3 regions of the Nocardioides sp. NPDC101246 genome follow, and region 1 is predicted to be linked to each of the others. Evidence: predicted binding sites of a transcription regulator. Region 1 holds the regulator's gene; each other region holds the start of a gene.
What was found. The regulator LexA, encoded in region 1, represses DNA repair genes until DNA is damaged. The targets are predictions, from matches to a motif close to TCGAACANNTGTTCGA.

Region 1 (6,849 bases):
CAGGCGCAGGTGGAGCTCGCCCAGCTCAGCTACATGAAGCAGCGGCTGCGTGGTTGGGGTGGCAATCTGTCCCGCCAGGCCGGTGGCCGGGTCGCCGGCGGTGCCGGTATCGGTGGCCGTGGCCCCGGTGAGACCAAGATCGAGACCGACCGTCGCCGGATCAACACCAAGATCGCCAAGCTCAACCGTGAGCTGAAGGCGATGAAGGGCACCCGCGACACCAAGCGTGCCGACCGCAAGCGCCACCACATCCCGGCGGTCGCGATCGCCGGCTACACCAACGCCGGCAAGTCGTCGCTGCTCAACCGGCTCACCGGCGCCGGGGTGCTCGTCGAGGATGCCCTCTTCGCGACCCTGGACCCGACCACCCGGAAGACGACGACCGAGGACGGCCGCGTCTACACGATGTCCGACACCGTCGGTTTCGTGCGTCACCTGCCCCACCAGCTCGTCGAGGCCTTCCGCTCGACGCTGGAGGAGGTCGCCGACGCCGACCTGGTCGTGCACGTGGTCGACGGTTCCCACCCCGACCCCGAGGGTCAGCTGGCGGCGGTGCGTGAGGTCTTCGCCGAGATCGGTGCCAGCGAGGTGCCCGAGCTGGTCGTGATCAACAAGGCCGACATCTCCGACCCGCTGGTGATCGCCAGGCTGCTGCGCGCCGAGCCCCACTCGGTCGCGGTCTCGGCCAAGACCGGCGAGGGCATCGACGCGGCCATCAAGGCCGTCGAGACCGACCTGCCGCGGCCGGGAGTCGAGTTCTCCGCGCTGCTTCCCTACGAGCGGGGAGACCTGGTCAACCGGATCCACCAGCACGGTGAGATCGACCACCTCGAGCACACTGCCGAAGGCACCGTCGTCAAGGGCCGCGCCAACGCGGACCTGGCCGGCGAGCTGGCCGCGTACACGAACTGAGCGAGGCCGAGCGGCGAGCTTGCTCGTCCGTTCGTGCCGAGCGAAGGAGTAAGCGCGCGCAGCGCGCACTCTGCCTGATCTCGGACGCTGATCCGGCGTTGCGACATTGGCGATGCCGAGCTCGTCCCTCACACTTGGGACGATCAGTCGTCGGAGAGGGCAGGGATGCGGACAGAGGTACGCCACGCGGCACGCGCCACGGTCGTGAGCGCGCTGGCTGGTGCTGTCCTGGTGGCCGTGCTCGCAGGCTGTGGTAGCCAGGAGGAGGGCGTGCTCCCGGGGCAGAAGCCCAGCCATCAGTCCGAGGTGACCCAGGACCTGTGCACTCGACTGGCCGCCGAGTCGGTGACCCGCGCCTCCGTGGTGACCGGAGCCGGCGAGCGCGTCGTGGTGATCGGTGACTCCTGGGCCTCCGGCTTCGGGCTGGACGACCCCGGTCTGTCCTGGCCGCGCTATCTCGACGGTGAGGTGCGCGTCTCCGGTTTCGGCGGCACCGGCTACTCGCACGCGCTGATGGAGCGGTGCGGCCCGATCTCGTTCCCCGAGCGCGTCCCCGACGCGGTGGCGCAAGGGGCCGACCTGGTCGTGCTCGAGGGCGGGATCAACGACTCCAAGAGCGACCTCGACGACGTCGAGAAGGGCTTCCGGGCCACCCTGGACGAGCTGAAGGACCACGAGGTCGTCGTGCTCAGCGCGCCCAAGGTGAACTCCCGTGCCAAGGCCATCAGGGCCGTCAACAAGATGATGCGGCGGGTCTCGGCGGAGTACGGGGTGACGTACATCAACGTCTTCGACCTCGAGCTGCCCATGCTCGATGACAACACCCACCTGACGGTCGCGGGTCACATGCAGTTCGGGGAGATCGTCGCCCAGCGGATCGCGGAGAGCCGATCGGAGACTGTCCCCACGCACGGCTAAGGTTGCCCGAGTGACATCAACCGAGACCGCCTCCCAGACGCCCGTACGTGAAGCCCTGGCGGATGCGGTCGCGACCCTCGGCGGAGCCACCCGCGAGGGTCAGGTGATGATGGCCGACGCGGTCGCGCAGGCCCTGGTCGACGAGGAGCACCTGCTGGTCGAGGCCGGCACCGGCACCGGGAAGTCGCTGGCCTACCTGGTCCCCTCCTTGCTCCACGACAGTCGGGTCGTGATCGCCACCGCGACCCTGGCGCTGCAGCACCAGCTCGTCGAGCGTGACCTGCCGCGCCTGGTCAAGGCGATCGGCTCACGTCCCGGCGTCGACGCGTCCTATGCCGTCCTCAAGGGCCGTTCCAACTACGCCTGCCTCCACCGGGTGCGCGAGGGCGCTCCCGACGACCAGGGCACGCTGGTCGACGTCCCGCTGGGTCCGATGGCCGAGAAGGTCCTCGAGCTGCGCAGCTGGGCCGAGAAGGAGGCGGAGAAGGGCGGCAGCGGCGAGCGTGACTCCGCGCCCCGCCACACCGACCGCGAGTGGCGCCAGGTCTCCGTCAACCACCGCGACTGCCTCGGCGCCGCCAAGTGCCCCTTCGGCGAGGAGTGCTTCGTCGAGGTCGCTCGCGACAAGGCCCAGAAGAGCCATCTGATCGTCACCAACCACTCCCTGCTCGCGATCGACGCGATCGAGGGCGTGCCGATGATCCCGGAGTACGACGCCGTGGTGATCGACGAGGCCCACGAGCTCGTCGCCCGGGTCACCCAGGCGGCGACCGACGAGCTGACCGCGGCCGAGGTGGAGCGGGCCGCCCGGCGGGCCCAGAAGCACATCGAGGGCTCCGAGGCCGACGACCTGGCCGACGCCTCCGACGCGTTGCGGGCCGCGATCAGCGAGAGCTCACCCGGGCGGTTCGTGACCCTGCCGGAGGTCATCTCCGACGCGCTCGTGCTGGTGCGCGACGCCGCCCGGTCCGCGATCTCGGCGCTCCCGAAGCCGAAGGACTCCGACAGCGCCGACCCCGGCTTCCAGCAGGCCAAGGGCGGCCTGCAGGAGGTCTTCAACACCGCCGAGCGGATGGCCGCCGCCTCCGAACACGACGTGATCTGGCTCAACGAGGGCGGCGACAGGATCCCGCCCCGACTCTGCGTGGCGCCGCTCCAGGTCTGGGCGCAGATGCGCGAGAAGCTGCTCACCGAGAAGACCGTCGTCTTCGCCTCGGCGACCCTCAAGCTCGGCGGCGACTTCGGCCCCGTGGCCGGATCCCTCGGGCTCAAGGCGGAGGAGCGCACCGAGGTGGGCGCCGGGGCGCAGCGTACCGATGACGTGCTGCCGTGGATCGGGCTCGATGTCGGCAGCCCGTTCGACTACGGCAAGCAGGGGATCCTCTACGTCGCCCGACACCTGCCCCCTCCCGGGCGTGACGGGATGGGTGCCAAGACCCTCGACGAGATCGTCGACCTGGTCGACGCCGCCGACGGGCGTACGCTCGGGCTCTTCTCGTCCCGGCGTGCCGCCGAGGCCGCCGCCGAGGTCGTGCGCCAGAAGCTGCCTCACCTGACCACGCTGGCCCAGGGCGACGCCCAGCTGCCCGAGCTCGCCGCGCAGTTCGTCGCCGACCCGCACACGGTTCTCTTCGGCACGCTGTCGCTGTGGCAGGGCCTCGATGTCCCCGGCGACACCTGCCAGCTCGTGATCATCGACCGGATCCCGTTCCCGCGGCCCGACGACCCACTGATGTCGGCCCGGCAGCAGGCGGCCGACAAGGCCGGCGGCAACGGGTTCATGCAGGTCGCCGCCACGCATGCGGCGCTGCTGCTCGCGCAGGGTGCCGGCCGGCTGATCCGCACCACCACCGACCGTGGCGTCGTGGCCGTGCTCGACGCCCGTCTGGCCACCGCCCGCTACGGCGGATTCCTCAAGGCCAGCCTGCCGCCGATGTGGGCGACGACCGACCCCGAGGTCGTACGAAAGGCGCTCAAGCGTCTCTCGGAGATGGCCTCGGCCTGACCCCCGCCGACTCGGCGGGGAGTCGGGTCAGCGGTAGGTCTTCGCCCACCAGCGGTGGGTGGCCTTGTCGGGGGTCGCGACGCCGTGGCAGGAGAACGCGGTGCCCTGGCCACACTTGAAGTTGCTGCTCGCGTTGGCGAAGGTGACCTCGACCTTGCGGATCCGCTTCGAGGAGAAGCCCTCGATGGTCTTGGTGGCGATGCCCTTGCTGTTGGGCTTGAGGTAGTAGACGCCGCGGGTGCCGTCGGTGCGGAACACGCTGATCACGGCGGCGTTGGCGCTGGGCCGGGCCACGTCGACCTTCACGCGCAGCTTCCAGCCCTTGCCCACCTTCTTCGGGACGAGGCGCTGGGAGGCGTACGTCAGGTGCTTGAGGGTGAACTTGCCGTCGACCGTCTGTCGCTTGGCGGGCAGCGCGGTGCGGCCGTCATAGACCGGCGGGTAGTAGGCCCCGCCCTCGCTGTAGGTCTTCGAGGGGGCCAGGTTGGCGGCGGCGAAGCGGACGTACTCCTGCTTCAGCGTGGTGCCGCGGGCGGCGAGCGCCTGCCGGATGGCGGTGGTGGAGTAGGTGGAGGGCGCTCGGTTCCAGATCGAGAGGACCACCTCCGGCAGCGTCCCGCGCTCCTTGGCGAAGCGCTCGGACAGGTAGCGGAAGAAGATCCAGTTGCCGTAGATCCCGAGGTTGGAGGCGTAGGAGTTGTCCAGCGGCTTGCGCTGGTCCTCGAGCTGGCCGTAGCCGAGGTACTGCCGGTTGTCGTTGATGCTGTCGTAGACCTCGTCCTCGACCCAGGTCGCGGTGGACTCCATCATCCAGCGGTCCTCGCCGGCGTCGTAGGCGAACTGGACCGCGTGGAAGTATTCGTGCGCGGCGGTCACCCGGAGGTTCTCGGTGGGTGTGTTGTACGACCCGTACTCGCTGGTGGCGTAGTCGTTGTCCAGGACGCAGTAGGCCGTCGCGGCGGTCTTGGAGACCTTCGTCTCGGGCGCGCAGTAGCCGTAGTAGCCCTCGTCGTAGAGGTTCTCCAGGTAGATGTCGACCTTGCCCGGGGTGACCGACTTGTCGGCCGCGGGCTTGCGGTAGCCCGCCTGCACGTAGAGGTTGTGGACCTTCGTGACCACGTCACGGACCTGGGTCGCGTACGCCGTCGAGGCGCGGTCGCCGCCCTTGCCCGGCGTGTAGTGGACGCAGACCACGTCGCTGCAGGTCTGGGTCGCGGTGCGGGGGCGGGCGAGCAGCTCACGCGCGGCCGCCTTGTTGGAGCCGTCCAGGGCGTCCTTGGCGTTCCACAGGTCGGTCAGCGCGATGGTCGCGTCGGGCCGGCCGGCGATGTGCCGCCCGGGCACGACCTGGCGGGCGCCGCGCACCGACTGGTTGCGCTTGACCTTCTTGGCCGCGGCGAGCGCCTCCCGGGCCACCTTCTCCGTCACCGGCTGCTCGGCGCTGGTGTCACCGCCGGTCCTCACCGAGGTCGCCGGGGTCGAACCGGTTGCGGGCATGGTGGCGACGAATGTCGCGGCGACCATGCCTGCGATCAAGACGAGGGAGCGTTGTTTCCGGTTGATCCGGCGGACAATGTTTCGCATGAGATACCAGACGTTCGGGAAGGCAGACCTGGGCAGTCTAAGCGCAGAGCGCCGCTGTGTCCGGCGGACACGGCCTAGACCTGCTGCGTGACGCGATGGAGCCGGTTGCTTCCGGTTGCCGTGGCGGGTGGAGCGTGGGTCGAGCATGCTCGGCTCGAGCAGGTGGACGAGACGCAGCCGCCGGCCCTGACAGGGCCGGCGGCTGAAATCACGCAGTGTTCCCGGGCCGTTCCCCGGGGCGGGCTCAGAGGCTGCGCAGGACCGCAGTCACCTTGCCGAGGATCGTGGCGTGGGTGCCGTCGATCGGCTCGTACGCAGCGTTGTGCGGCAGCAGCCAGACCTTGCCGTCCTTGCGGGACAGCGTCTTGACCGTGGCCTCGCCGTCGATCAGCGCGGCCACGATCTCGCCGTTCTCGGCGGTCGGCTGCTGGCGCACGACCACGAAGTCGCCGTCGCAGATGGCCGCGTCGACCATCGAGTCACCCGAGACCGAGAGCAGGAAGAGGTCGCCGTTGCCGACCAGCTGCTTGGGCAGCGGGAAGACGTCCTCGACGCTCTGCTGGCTCGAGGTCTCCTCGGCCAGGATCGGGCCACCGGCCGCGATCCGCCCGACCAGGGGGACCATGGCTGCGTCGGGGTTGGGGTTGATGTCGGCCTCGGCGCTGATCGTCGAGTCGGGCTCCTCGCCGGACATGGCCTTGCGGTGGGCCATCACCTCGGGGAGGAAGACCTCGAGGGCGCGCGGTCGCTTCGGATCCTTGCGGATCAGACCACGCTGCTCCAGCGCACGGAGCTGGTGGGCGACGCTGCTCGTGCTGGTCAGCCCGACCGCGGCGCCGATCTCGCGCATGCTGGGCGGGTAGCCGCGCTGCTCGATGCTGTCGCGCAGGTGAGCGAGGATGCGCTGCTGACGCGGCGTGAGCCCGGTCGCGTCCGGCGGCCCGTCGGGCAACTCGCGGACGCGGCTCTTCTTCGAACCGCCTGATCCGGTGCCTGTCTTCTGCGTGGTCATGTCACCACATTAGTCCCTCTGGCACCACGACATCAAACATTTGTTCGACCTCGTGGGCGGCGCGTGTCGGCGTTCGAAAATTCTGGGCGTCGCTACTTGCGTTGTTCGAACACGTGATCTACCTTCGAACATGTGCTCGATCGAACACGTGATCGAGAGACTTGTGATCAGGAGGCCGTGAGATGAGTGCAACAGTCTATGTGCTGCCCGTAGCCGAGCCGCCCCGTCCGGTGCGGGAGGTGCGTCGCTCGACCGTTCGGCTCACCCGTCGCGGACGAGTCGTCGTGTTCGCATTCGCGCTCGTCGTGCTCTTCGGGATCGCGTTCATCGGAGCGCGGGTGGCGTTCGCCGTGGAGGGTGGTGCCGAAAAAAGCCCCGCTCCCTCCGCCCACACGATGGTCGTCAGCGATGGCGACAC
Region 2 (6,849 bases), on a different contig from region 1:
ACGCCGGCGGGCTCGGCCGCGGGCGCCTCGCCGTCAGCCGGGGCGTCGACCGTCGGCACGACGCCGAGCTTCTCCAGGATCCGCTTCTCCAGCTCGTTGGCCAGGTCGGGGTTGTCCTTGAGGAAGTTGCGGGAGTTCTCCTTGCCCTGGCCGAGCTGATCGCCCTCGTAGGTGTACCAAGCACCGGCCTTGCGGACCAGGCCCGCCTCGACACCGACGTCGATCAGGCCGCCCTCGCGGGAGATGCCCTTCCCGTACATGATGTCGAACTCGGCCTGCTTGAACGGCGGGGCCACCTTGTTCTTCACGACCTTGACGCGGGTGCGGTTGCCGACCATGTCGGTGCCGTCCTTGAGCGTCTCGATCCGGCGCACGTCGAGCCGCACCGAGGAGTAGAACTTCAGCGCACGACCACCGGTCGTGGTCTCGGGCGAGCCGAACATCACGCCGATCTTCTCGCGCAGCTGGTTGATGAAGATCGCGGTGGTGCCGGAGTTGTTGAGCGCACCGGTCATCTTCCGCAGCGCCTGGCTCATCAGTCGAGCCTGGAGGCCGACGTGGCTGTCGCCCATCTCGCCCTCGATCTCGGCCCGCGGCACCAGCGCCGCGACGGAGTCGATGACGATCAGGTCGAGCGCACCCGAGCGGATCAGCATGTCGGCGATCTCCAGGGCCTGCTCACCCGAGTCCGGCTGGGAGACCAGCAGGGCGTCGGTGTCGACGCCGAGGTTCTTCGCGTATTCCGGGTCGAGCGCGTGCTCGGCGTCGATGAAGGCCACGATGCCGCCGGCGCGCTGCGCGCTGGCGACCGAGTGGAGGGCCACCGTCGTCTTACCCGAAGACTCCGGACCGTAGATCTCCACGACCCGCCCGCGGGGCAGACCGCCCAGACCCAGCGCCACGTCGAGCGCGATCGAGCCGGTCGGGATCACTTCCAGCGGAGCCCGGGTCTCATCGCCCAGCCGCATGACCGAGCCCTTGCCGAACTGCCTCTCGATGTTGGCGAGAGCGGCGTCCAATGCCTTCTCGCGATCACCTGCCGCCATGTTCTTTCCTTCCTGAGGGGAAGACTTCTTCCCCTTGCCTGCCGCTTGTCCACGTGTCTTCGTCGTCATCAAGGCAGACGCTAGACGGGACCACCGACAGTTTTGAACGGGACCCTCTGGCACGGTGTTTCACGACCCGGTTTTTGCCTGGGCGATTGCACGAACCACGCTCCACCTACTACCACACACTAGCCCGAACAAGCGTTCGATGTGAACACCTGTTCGGGCGTGTCGAGGTCGTCGGATCCTCAGTGGCCCTGCATCTCGACCTGCTCGGCCGGAGCAGGGCCGTCACCGATCTCGTCGGCGATGGCGACCGACAGACCACCGAGCATGAACGCGATGATCACCGCGGCGAGCGCGCCGGTGGAGAAGGACGGAATGAAGCGGCGTACGCCTTCCTGGACCGGCGCCGCGCCGTGGAACTCGTGCGTCAGCGCGTGTCCCTTGCCCCGCTGGAGCAGGTATCGGTTGACCGGGAAGGCCGCCACGAAGGCCACCGCGAGTGCGATCATCATCCCCACCCAGAACACGACGTTGACGAGCCCGGCCTCCATCGCGCCGGGGATAAGCGCCATGACCAGGTTGTCGACCAGCTCCATCGTGGCGATCGAGAGGGTGTCGGCGGCCAGCACGACACTGAGCGCCGCACCGACGGCCATGCCCGACTTGAGCAGCGGCAGCGTCGAGAGGGCGTAGCCGAAGACGAACGCGAGCGCGACAGCCAGGGCGATCGTCCACCCGGTGCCGAGCCCGATCGCGGTGCCGATCATCAGACCGGCGATCTCGCCGATCGCACACCCGGTGAGGCAGTGCAGCGTGGCGCTGGCCGCCATCGCGTTCACCCCGGATCCGCCGCCGTGCGCGGAGTGGTCGCCGTGGCCCCCGTGCATCGCGTGCTGATGTCCGGCGTGGTCGTGCCCGGCGTGCAGGTGCTCGTCATGCGACATCATGTCGCTCCCTTGCTCGATCGTTCGGTGTTCCTACGCCTCAATTCATACCCCATGGGGGTATGTAATCGCAAGTGATATCTGCCTCGGGAGCCCGCTTTGTCCAACCGCTGACGACTCCCTAAGGTGTGCGGTGTGTGGACAGCGCGAGGACGGCGGCGGACGACCCGGGTTGTCGCGCGCGCCGGTCTGCTGGCGGCGGTCTTGGTCACGGTCGCCGGCCTGCTGGCCATGCACGCGCTGAGCCTGCACGGCACCGGCACCGACGGCGAGCACGGCACCTTGAGCCTGCCCGCCGCACACGTCGAGCACACCCACGCTCTCGACCACGCGGCCACCGGTGCCGCCGACCACACCGGTCACCAGGGCGGGGACGAACATACGGCGATGGTGCTGTGCGCGGCGTTCCTGCTCGCCGCAGGCGCGCTGCTCCTTGGCGGGCTGTGGCGGCGTACTCCTGCCTGGTGGTTCTCACGGGCGCGGTCCTGGTCACGGACCATCGGGTCGACGCCCTTCACCACACCTCCAGCGACAGGCCCACCACCGGAGTGGGCCTACTCCGTCATCAGGTGCTGAGCGGCCCTGGACCCACCCGCCACCGCGGGTAGGTCAGCGATGCCCGAGACAGCACATGACAAGGAGAACCAACAGATGCGTATGCAACGACCCCTCATCCGCTCGACCTGGGCCGCGGCCGGCCTGGCCGTACTGCTCACCCTGTCCGCCTGCGGCGGCAGCGACGAGGAGGCAGAGAAGCCCCAGAAGCTCTCGGAGACCGAGTACAACAAGGCCGACGTCACCTTCGCGACCGAGATGATCCAGCACCACGCCCAGGCGATGGCGATGGTCGACCTGACGATGGACCGCACGCTCGACCCCGAGGTCCAGGAGCTGGCCGACGCGATCCGCGCGGCGCAGAGCCCCGAGATCGAGACGATGTCCGGCTGGCTCCTGCAGTGGGGCGAGGACGTGCCCGCGACGATCCGCGACCACGTCAACGGCGGCCACGAGGGTCACGGCGACGACGGTGACAGCAGCATGTCCGACTCGATGGAGGGCATGGACGCGGACATGCCCGGGATGATGTCGGCCGACGACATGGACGCCCTGGAGAAGGCCTCCGACGCCGAGTTCCAGGACATGTGGCTGGAGATGATGGTCGAGCACCACGAGGGTGCTGTCGAGATGTCCGAGATCGAGCAGGGCGAGGGCCGGTTCAAGCCGGCCGTCGACCTGGCCGGGACGATCATCGAGTCCCAGTCGACCGAGATCGACACCATGGAGAAGCTCCTCGGCTGAGGATCCCGACAGGGGCAGGGCCCGCAGCCGCGGGCCCTGCCTTCTCAGGCCGCCCGACGGGCCACGTACGCAGCCCCGAACAGCACCGCCACCAGCAGGATCGTGCCGAGCGCGAGCGCCGGATATCCGGCCAGGTCGACGACGACGCCCGACACCGCCCCGGCGGCGGCAGCGGCGACGCCCATGATCAGGTCGGCGGTGCCCTGGACGTCGGCACGCACCTCGAGCGGGGTGTGATCGGCGACCGAGGTGGCGGCCGCGATCGTGGCCAGCGACCAGCCGAGACCGAGCAGGAAGAGCCCGGCGAAGATCCGCCCCGAGCTGCCCTCCGGCGCCGCGGCGCACAGGACCAGGGACACCAGGAGCACCCCGCCGCCCAGCGCCATCACGTCGGCCCGGCCGACACGGTCGGCGAGCCAGCCGGCGACCGGCGCGAAGGCGAACATGCCCAGGACGTGCCCGCTGATCACCAGTCCGATGATCTCCAGGCCGGCGCCGCCGTGCTCCATGTGGAGCGGGGTCATCACCATCACCGCCACCATCGTGGCGTGCGCCGCGGCCTGCCCGACGACCGCCGCCGCCAGCGCGGGACGCTCCCGGATGACGGCGATCGCGCGGCGCCAGCTCGTGGTCTCGACAGGCTCGACCACCGGCGAGGAGTCCGTGGCCGGAGCACCCTCCCGGGCGACCAGCAGCGGGTCGGGTCGCAGGAAGACCCCGACCACCAGCGCTGCGGCCAGCATCCCCATCGACCCGATCGCGAACGGACCGGTGAGCACCGGGATCCCGACGGCGTCGGAGAAGATCTCGGCGACGCCGGTCAGGTTGGGGCCGATCACCGCACCGAACGTCGTGGCCCAGACCACGACCGACAGCGCCCGCGCACGGCTCCTGGCGGGCGCCAGGTCAGTGGCTGCGTAGCGCGCACCGTTGTTCGCCGCGGTGGTCGCACCCAGCAGCAGCGCCCCGACCAGCAGCAGGATCATCGAGCCGACCACGCCGGCCAGCACCGCCAGCAGCCCACCGGCCGCCCCGAGCAGGTAGCCCGCCACCAGCCCGAACCGACGCCCACGCGCGTCCATCACCCGCCCCAGGACGTAGGCAGCCAAGGCGGCGCCGAGCACCTGGGTCGTCTGGGAGAGACCGGCCATCGACTCCGAGCCGGACAGGTCGCGCGCGAGCAACGAGGCGGTCGCGATACCGATCGTGATGCCCATCGCGCCGACCGCCTGGGTGGCGACCAGAGTGAGGATGGTGCGCTTCTGGACCGCGGCCACCGAAGCCGGAGCGGCCAGCGTCACCGCTCACGCGCCGGCAGCTCCAGGGCCTTCCAGACCGCGGCCCAGACCTCCTTGGGCGGGACGCCGTCGTCGAGGGCCTCCTGGGCGGTGCGCCCGCTCAGTTCGCCCATGACGAACTGGCGCGCCCACGCTCGCGCGTAGCCCGCGCCGAGCGCCTCATCCATCCGGGACCAGAACTCCGTGTGTCTCATCGCCCCGAATGCTACTCAGCCTCGGTCGGGCCGACGGGCGAGGACGTCGAGCCAGACGTCGCCGAGGCGTCCGTCGGCGTGCCCGACCTCCAGCACCTCCCACCCGGCCTCGGTCAGCGCCTCCCGGAGCGCGGGCTCGCGCCAGTAGACGAAGAGGCGGGGAGCCTCGATGTGCCCGCGGTCGGTCCACTCCTCGCCGTCGCCCTCCTTCATCGACACGTGCAGCGCACCGCCGGGGCGGGTCACCTCGGCGAGCCGGGCGAGCACCGTCCGGAGGTCGTCGCGGGCGACGTGCAGCAGCGTCGCCGAGGCCCAGACCGCGGCATAGGGGACGTCGGGGTGGACCGGGTCGCGCAGGTCGTCGACCAGCGGGTCCAGGCAGGCAGCGGCGTACCCCTGCTTGCGCAGGTGCGCCACGAACCCTTCGCTGATGTCGGTGCGCCGCACCCGCACTCCCCCGGCTTCGAGGGCCTTCGCGTCATGGCCCGGCCCGGTGCCGATCTCGAGCACGTGGTCGCCGGGCTCGAGCACGGCCAGGAACCTGTCCAGGACCGAGCGGGTCTCCTCGGAGAACGAGCTGCCCTGGACGTACGTCGCGACGCCGGCGTCGTAGGCGGCGACGGTCGCCCGCTTGGCGGCCGAGCGTACGTCCCACAGGTGGTGGACGACGTCGTGGAGGTGGTAGCGGCCCAGCGACTCGACGCTGAACACGTCGCCGTTGGACCGGGTGCCGCGGCGACCCCAGGCGTCCGGCGGGACCTTCTCGTAGATCGTCGCGATCTCGTCGGCCGCGTCCATCAGCTGCTCCGCGACGACAGCCGGGTCCTGGCCGGCGTAGTCCTCCTCGCGGGCGGTCACGTCCTGGTCCCAGTTGGCGAAGCGCGGCTCGTCCTCGGTCAGCATCTGCTGCAGCCGCTCGGCGAAGATGCGGTGCACGTCGCGTACGTGTGCTCCGTACTCCAGCGCCGACCACACCCCGGGACGGGGGCGTTCGCGGGCGTTGTCGGCGGCCAGGTAGATCTCCCAGTAGGTCGCGTTGTCCCGCACGATCTCGGGGAGCTGGTCCGCGGTCACGGCACCGGCGATGAAGCCACACTCCGGGCAGGGCCGGTCGAGGACCCAGGTCCAGTCCTTGGTGTCGGGCTCGATCGCTTCATATGTCATGACGTCAATCTTGACGGCCCATCAGAAACGTCACGAGGGAGATCCTGCCTGTGAGACGCGACTTGCTGCCGCTCAGGTGAGCAGTAGGGAGTCGAGCCGGCGCCGCACGACGACGAGGCCGATCGCGCCGAACGCCAGCAGATAGACCACCGAGACCAGCGAGCCCCACGACGGCACCCCGAGCGTCAGCTCTCGACACAGCACGACACCGCGGTAGAGCGGCGTGACCTCCACGATCCAGCGCAGCCACTCCGGATAGGCGGTGACCGGGAAGAAGGTCGCGCTGAACAGGAACATCGGCATCATCGCGAGGGTGACCTTCTCGAAGTCCTGCCAGGAGGTCATGTAGGTCGTCAGAGCCATGCCGACAGCCCCGAAGGCCGACCCGATGAGCAGCGCCGCCGGGACCACCAGGAGCGCCCACCAGGAGTGGACCAGGTCCATCGCGACCATGATCAGCAGGAACGCGGTCACGTAGATCCCGCTGCGCAGCTGGTTCCAGAGGATCTCGCCGACCGCGATGTCGACCGTACGCAGCGGGGTGGCCAGCATCTGGTCGTAGAGCTTGTTGTACTTCAGCTTGAAGAAGAAGTTGAACGTCGCATCGAGCAGCGACCCGTTCATCGCCGAGGCCGCGATCATCCCGGGCGCGACGAACTCGCGATAGTCGACCGGCTTCCCGGCGTACTCGAAGCCGACCACCATCGCGCCCACGCCGATGCCGATCGAGAACAGGTAGAAGACCGGTTCCAGGAAGCCTGTGATGAAGACCAGCCAGGCGCGCCGGTAGACCAGGATGTTGCGCCACAGCAGCAGCCGAGCGGCCTCGCCGCCTCGCAGCGGCCGGGCGACGGTGGCGCCAACCGCGGCGGTGAACAGCGCCATCTCAGGAGACCAG
Region 3 (6,849 bases), on a different contig from region 1:
CCACGCTCAGGGAGCACGCCGACCGGCGTGCCCGGCGCCGGGCACGCCTGTGGCCGGCGTCGGTCTTCCGCCGCCGGCCGGTGCCAGCCACCGACGGACCGGTCGCCCGGTCCGAGCGGGAGCTGATCTCCTCTTAGAGGTCGTTGTCGCGGCGGCGCTGCTTCCAGCGCTCGCTGGCCCGGTCGAGGAACGAGCTGCGGGGCGTGTGGTCCCCGTCGTCCTCCTCGACCGCGGCAGCACCACGAAGAGCGGTGAGCAGCACGGAGGTCGAGGCCAGCATCACCAGGAAGCCGACCACCCCGACGATCCACATCCGTGAGATCACACCGGTCATCAGCAACGCGACGCCACCGGCGAGCACGATGCCCGCGATGACCGCGTGTCGACGTTGGGCACGGCGCAGAGCCGTGCCTCGGAGGGCGGAGGCGAACTTCGGGTCCTCCGCCGAGAGCGCGCGCTCCATCTGCTCGAGCAGGCGAAGCTCCTCTTCCGAGAGTGGCACCGTACCTCCCATGTCCTGTTGGGGTGTCTCCAAGTCTAGGCTGGCCACCCTGAAGGCGGTAGTAAGCCCAGAAAATTCTTGCCCCTTGACGTTCTGCCCCATGGCACAACCAAGTCCGATTGTGTCAACCGAACAGGCAGGTGCGTCAACCCCGCCCCTGATCGAGCAGGCTCGCGCGGCGTACGAGGCTGGATCCGAAGCGTTCGGCGACCTGGTCGATGGCGCGGTCGGCCTCGGACCAGCCGCGCTCCCGTTCGCCGAGCACCAGCTGCCGGTCGGTGCCTTCGCGGGCGACCAGATGCTCGACCCGGACCCCGACCAGGCGTAGGGCCCGACCCCTGAGGTCGAGCTCGTCGTAGAGGCGGACGGCGGTGGCGTGCACCTCCTGGGTGACGTCGGTCGGATCGGGCAGCGTGCGGGAGCGCGAGATGGTCTTGAAGTCGGTGAACCGCACCGTCAGCGCGACGGTGCGGCCGACCGTGCCGGCGCGCCGCATCCGCCGGGTGACGCGGGCCGAGAGGCGCAGCAGCTCGCGGACGATGTCCTCGCGGTCGCACAGGTCGTGGCCGAAAGTCTCCTGGGCGCCGGTGGACCGGTCCGGCAGGTCGGGGCCCAGCCGCCCGGTCAGCTCGCGCCGGTCGGTGCCGGTGGCGAGCCGGTGCAGGTGGCCACCGAGGCGCGGGCCGAGGATCTGGTGGAGGGTCGGCACCGGGGTGCGGGCGATGTCGCCCACCGTCTCGAAGCCGAGCCGCCGCAGCCGGGTCCTCGTGCTCGGGCCGACACCATAGAGCTCACCGACGTCGAGCGGGTGGAGGAAGCCGGGGACGTCCTGCGGCCGGACGACCACGATGCCGTCGGGCTTCGCCTTGCGGCTGCCGACCTTGGCCACGCTCGGGGTGGGCGCGACGCCGACCGAGCAGGTGATGCTCAGCTCCTCGGCGATCTGGCGGCGGATCCGCTGGGCGATCGCCTCGGGGCTCCCGAAGAGCCTGGTCGCTCCCCGCACGTCGAGGAACGCCTCGTCGACACTGACCACCTCCACCAGCGGGGTGGCGCGCCGGAAGATCTCGCGGACCTGGTGGGAGACCTCGGCGACCTCACCGAAGTCGAGACGGACCGAGACGAGCTGAGGACACAGCCGTCTCGCCATCGAGCCCGGCATCGCGGCCCGCACGCCGTAGGCCCGCGCCGGATAGTTGGCACAGGTCACCACGCCTCGTGCATGACCCCCGACGACGACCGGCTGGTCCCACAGCTCGGGCTGGTGCCGGATAGCCACAGAAACGAAGAAGGCGTCCATGTCGACATGGAGGATCGGGGTGACTTCCGGAGCGCCAGCGGAGGAAGTCACCCCGATCCTCCAAGGACGCGGACCAGCGCTGACTCGGCGCAAATGTCCCGCCGGAGCGCTAGCGGAGGTGGGACCTTTGCGCCGCGTCGGCGCCGCCCGGCGAAGCGAAGCGAGCCGTCAGCGAAGCGAAGCGAGCAAATGCAGCTGCGAAGCCAACGGCAGATAGTCGGCCCGAGTAGAAGCCCGCTGCTCAAGCTCGACCAGCGCCGAGGTAGCCGCCGGGTCGACATCGAGCAGCGACCCAGGAACGTGATCCACGAAGACACGTACGCCACGAACGTCGGTGACCTCGAAACCGGCCACGCCCAGCAGCCCGGTGACCTCGTCGAGGGCGAAGCGGCGGCCGGAGCGTCCCTGCGGAGCGGTGTCGTCGAGGAGCTCTGCGGCCTGCGCGAAGTGGCCTGCCAGGGCACGGGAGAGGACCGCGGCGGTGCGCTGGGCGACCAGCAGGCTGAGCGTGCCGCCGGGACGGAGGACCTCGCGGATCCCCGCCAGTGCCGCAGCGGGGTCGGGAACGACCTCGAGGACGCCGTGACAGAGCACCACGTCGGCGCCGCTGGGGTCGGCGACGTCGGAGAGTGCGGACAGGTCACCCTGGCGCGCGTCGACGGAGACACCGGCCTCGCGGGCCCGGCGGTCGAGCGCGGCCAGCGCGTCGGGGCTGGGGTCGACGACGGTGACCCGGTGGCCGAGCGCGGCGATGCGTACGGCTGAGGTGCCGGTGCCGCCGCCGATGTCGAGGACGTCGCGCGGGCCGGAGGCCAGGACCGGGTCGAGCGCGTCCCAGACGGCGACGGTCCGGGCGCCTGCCCGGCGACTGGTGGAAGCGGAGCCAGCTGACATGAGGCCAAGCGTAGGCCCTGCTTCCCACCCTGCGTACGCCACACCTGAATCAGCCCACGAGGCGGTCGTGCCGCAGCCGGGTGGCCTGAGTGGTGTGGGCCATCAGCCCGAGCGACTGCTCGACGACGGCGAGGAACCGGTCGGCGTCCCGCACCTGCTCATCGGCCTCCTCCGCGGTGACCGCCCGAATGGAGCCGGCCTCCGCGGCGGCACGCTTGGCGGCGCCGGCGGCGAAGTAGTCGGCCCATTCGGAGAGCTCCGGCGCGACCTTCTTGAGCCGGACCCAGGCGTTCCACGGACGACGGCGCCCGGCGCGGCTCGCGGCCTCGACGGGGTCGGTGCGGGCGGCGATCAGCGCCGCGGCGGCCTGGAGGGCGGCGACATGAGCGATGGCGTACCTGCTCGGCACGTCGTCGGCCACGATCGCCTCCGCGAGGGTCTCGGTGGCTCGGAAGAGGTAGCTGTGCGTCGTGGCCGGCAGCAGATGCATCGGGTCGTCCTTCTCGCTCACGGTCGACCCCGCAGTGGACGGCTCCGACGGGCGTCGGGGGTCGAGGACGACGCCCGCCAGAGCCTGGTTGTTCGAACATCTGTTCGAACACGTGATCAAACTACACCCCGCCACCGACAGTCACAAGACGTTTCGGTGACGGGGCGTGTCGAGCCCTGCCGGGGTCGCTCAGTCGTCGGCGACGGCGCCGCGGATGAGGTGCGGCGGGTGGATGTAGCGGCTGTTGGCCGGCAGCCACATGACCACCAGCAGCCCCGCGGCGATGACGATCGCGATCGCGGTCAGAACGCTGATGATCACCGGCGGGCCGGTCAGGATGCCACCGACGCTGGCGACCGCGGAGATGAAGACCAGGAACGTGATCACGATGCGGGCCCACTCGAAGCCGTTGCGGAGGAAGACCGTGAGCACGCCGAGCATGATGGCCATCACGCCGAACAGGGTGATCGCGGGGGCGATGAACGCCGGCGCGCTGACCCGGTTGTCGTTGGGTGGGTTGATGAGGGCCTCGAGCCCCTCGGTCTCCAAGATGCGCTTGGCCGAGGCGTTGCCCTCCGCCCACGCGCGCACCAGGTCATCGGAACGCAGCACCATCACCACGACCACGACGGCGCTGAACGCGATCAGACCGACGATCAGCCGAACCGCCCACGTCATCTCCCGCGGCACGGGCTCAGCAGCGAGGGCTGCCACCTCGACGGTGGTCTCCAGGTCCTCGTTCACGACCACACCTTCGTTCTCGTCGGGTGTCGTCATGGTCATCCGGTCTCCTTGCGACGTGGGGGAACTCTGCGTTGATCAGCCCATTCTGCCGCACGGGGCACAAGGGAGGTAAATACCGATCGCGTGCGCTCGGTCTCGGGCCGGGCCCAAACTGTCGGTGTCGTACGCCAAGATGTCCCCATGGAATCTCTAGCGCTGACCTTCTCCAGCGGGTGGGCCAGTGGCATCAACGCCTATCTGGTCGTGCTGGTGCTCGGCATCGTGCAGCGCACGACCGGGGCCGAGGAGATCCCCGATGTGCTCGGCACCTGGCCGGTGCTGGCGGCAGCGGGGGCGATGTTCGTGATCGAGTTCGTCGCCGACAAGGTGCCCTACGTCGACTCCACCTGGGACTCGATCTCCACGGTGATCCGGCCCACGATCGGCGCGGTGATCGGCGTTCTGCTCGCCGGTGAGGCCGACTCGCTCAGCGCCGCCGTCGGCGGTGTCGTGGGCGGCACCTCGGCGCTGATGTCCCACCTGGTCAAGGCGAGCGAGCGGCTGGCGGTCAACTCCTCCCCCGAGCCGGTCTCCAACTCGGTGGTCAGCCTGGCCGAGGACGGCCTCGTCCTCGGCGTGGTCTGGTTCGCGACCGAGCATCCGTTGGCTGCCGCCGGCATCGCCGCGGTCCTGCTGGCGGCCGGTCTGGTGCTGATGTATCTCCTCCTCCGCGCCGTTCGTGGGGGCTGGCGCAAGCTGACCCGGCGCGGAAGACGGGGCGCTCCGCCGCCGCCGCCGGGACCCTCCGACGGCACCACCAAGCCCTACCCCGTCCAGTGACGAGCGTCGTCGTCCTCGGGGGCGGGTACGCCGGGATGGCCAGCGCCGCCAGGCTGGCCAAGCTCGGCCACTCGGTGACCCTGCTCGAGGCCTCCGGTGAGCTCGGCGGCGCCCTGGTGCCGGTGCGTGAGGAGGGGTTCACCTGGGACGCCTCGGCGACCTCGACGCTGCTGCCCGCGGTGATGCGCGACCTGTTCCGCAAGTCCGGGCGTCCCGCGGAGCGTGAGCTCGAGCTGGTGCCGATGGACGTCGTGCGCGAGCACCGGTTCGCCGACAAGACCTCGGTCGCGGTGCCCGGTGGCACCCGTGGCGCCCAGCTGGCGGCCTTCGACGAGTTGGGCCCGGGGATGGGCCAGCGGTGGACCGACTACGTCGCCAGGTTCAGCGAGGACTGGGAGGTGCTGCGCCAGCACTACTTCGAGGTCCCGTGGGAGCCCTCGGCGCTGCCCTCGGCCGTCGCGGAGCGGTTCCGGTCGCGCGAGACCCTCCACAAGCGGCTGCGCAAGACCTTCAAGGACGAGCGGCTCCGGCTGGTCGCGGCGCACCCGTTCGTCGCGGCGGGGCAGGAGCTGCGTGACGTACCTGCCTGGGCGGGGCTCACCGCCTATCTCGAGCAGCGCTTCGGTGCCTGGCGGGTCGAGGGCGGGATGGGGGTGGTCGCGGAGGTGCTCGCCGCCCGGATGACCACCCGCCGGGTCTCGGTGCAGACCGCGACCCGGGTGGAGGACATCGTCGTACGCGACGGGCGGGCGGTCGCGGTCGGCACCACCTCCGGCGAGATCGATCTCGGCCCCGACGGAGCGGTCGTGGTCGCCTTCGACCCGCGCTCGCTGCCGGCCCTGCGGCCGCTGGTGGACCGCACGCTGCCGGCGATCCCGCCGATGACGTTCCACCTCGGGCTCTCCTCGCTGCCCGAGCATCTGGTCGATCTTCCCGACGAACTGGTGCTCCACGGCGAGCCCACCCTGGTCGTACGCACCCGCGGGCTCGCCCCCGAAGGACAGCACGCCTGGACGATCCACTCCTACGGCAAGCTGATGGAGGATGTCCTGCTGGCGCTGGCGCGCCACAAGATCGACCTGCGCGAGCACGTCGTGCACCGCGTCGACCTGGGCGCCGCCGAGCTCGTACGCCGCTGGCGCGGGTCACCGCTGGGCGTGAAGTGGGCGGGCCGCGGGACGGTGTTCCAGCGCCTCGGGCCGCGCACCCCCATCCCCAACGTCTACGCCGCCGGCGCCCACGCCACCCCCGGCTCCGGGCTGCCGTACGCCGGTCTTTCCTCAGCGCTGGTCGCGCAGTCGATCGGGCCCGCTCGTTAGACCGTCACGTTGAGCTTGGCGAAGATCTCCAGCGTCGCCTTGGAGCGGTTGAGCGTGTAGAAGTGCAACCCGGGAGCGCCGCCGTCGAGGAGCTCTTGGCACAGCTCGGCGGCCACGGCGATGCCTTCGGCACGGATGTCGGCCGCCTCGGGGCCGGCAGCACCGAGGCGCTCGACGATCTCCTCGGGGACCTCGGCGCCGATCAGCTCGCTCTGGCGCCGGATGGCGGCGAGGTTCAGGATCGGCATGATCCCCGGCAGGATCGGGATGTCGACGCCACGGGCGCGGACGCGGTCGACGAGTCCGAAGTAGTCGGCCGCCCGGAAGAACATCTGGGTGACCGCGAACTCGGCACCGGCCCTCGCCTTGGCGACCAGCACGTCGGCGTCGGCCTCGAGCGACTCCGCGCTCGGGTGGCCCTCCGGGAAGGCGGCGACGCCGATGCGGAAGTCGCCGCGCTCGCGGGCCAGCTTCACCACGTCGATCGCGTAGTCGAGGCCGCCCACGGTCGGGGTCCACTCGGCGCGCGGCCCCTCGGCGGGGTCGCCGCGCAGCGCCATCACGTGCGCGACTCCCTTCGCCGCGTAGGAGTCCAGGATCCCGGCGACCTCGTCGCGGGTGTGACCGACGCAGGTCAGGTGGGCGACCGGCAGCAGCTCGGTCTCCGCGGCGATCCGGCCGGTGATGGCGACCGTCTTGTCACGGGTCGAGCCGCCGGCACCGTAGGTGACGCTCACGAAGGTGGGGCGGTAGGGCTCGAGTGCCCGCACCGCGTTCCACA

Region 2: recA (recombinase RecA) is a predicted target of LexA. The motif match lies at 1,240-1,255, and genes of this name have one in related genera.
Region 3: ACIRON_RS04080 (SAV_6107 family HEPN domain-containing protein) is a predicted target of LexA. The motif match lies at 3,279-3,294, and genes of this name have one in related genera.

The regions. Positions count from the first base shown of each region.
Region 1 is NZ_JBIWNX010000018.1:84,068-90,916, forward strand. Features, by position in the region: gene hflX (GTPase HflX) at 1-912, shown strand, start outside; gene ACIRON_RS26635 (SGNH/GDSL hydrolase family protein) at 1,078-1,830, shown strand; gene ACIRON_RS26640 (ATP-dependent DNA helicase) at 1,841-3,835, shown strand; gene ACIRON_RS26645 (MXAN_6640 family putative metalloprotease) at 3,863-5,359, opposite strand; gene lexA (transcriptional repressor LexA) at 5,664-6,431, opposite strand; gene ACIRON_RS26655 (LysM peptidoglycan-binding domain-containing protein) at 6,614-6,849, shown strand, end outside.
Region 2 is NZ_JBIWNX010000012.1:9,227-16,075, reverse strand. Features, by position in the region: gene recA (recombinase RecA) at 1-1,046, opposite strand, end outside; gene ACIRON_RS21145 (DUF4396 domain-containing protein) at 1,295-1,996, opposite strand; gene ACIRON_RS21140 (DUF6153 family protein) at 2,132-2,572, shown strand; gene ACIRON_RS21135 (DUF305 domain-containing protein) at 2,648-3,295, shown strand; gene ACIRON_RS21130 (MFS transporter) at 3,340-4,596, opposite strand; gene ACIRON_RS21125 (DUF3046 domain-containing protein) at 4,593-4,787, opposite strand; gene ACIRON_RS21120 (methyltransferase domain-containing protein) at 4,803-5,951, opposite strand; gene ACIRON_RS21115 (ABC transporter permease) at 6,024-6,836, opposite strand; gene ACIRON_RS21110 (ABC transporter permease) at 6,838-6,849, opposite strand, start outside.
Region 3 is NZ_JBIWNX010000002.1:198,430-205,278, forward strand. Features, by position in the region: gene ACIRON_RS04060 (transglutaminaseTgpA domain-containing protein) at 1-137, shown strand, start outside; gene ACIRON_RS04065 (DUF3040 domain-containing protein) at 134-502, opposite strand; gene dinB (DNA polymerase IV) at 648-1,853, opposite strand; gene ACIRON_RS04075 (methyltransferase domain-containing protein) at 1,971-2,696, opposite strand; gene ACIRON_RS04080 (SAV_6107 family HEPN domain-containing protein) at 2,746-3,207, opposite strand; gene ACIRON_RS04085 (hypothetical protein) at 3,376-3,969, opposite strand; gene ACIRON_RS04090 (DUF4126 domain-containing protein) at 4,111-4,749, shown strand; gene ACIRON_RS04095 (phytoene desaturase family protein) at 4,656-6,068, shown strand; gene metF (methylenetetrahydrofolate reductase [NAD(P)H]) at 6,065-6,849, opposite strand, start outside.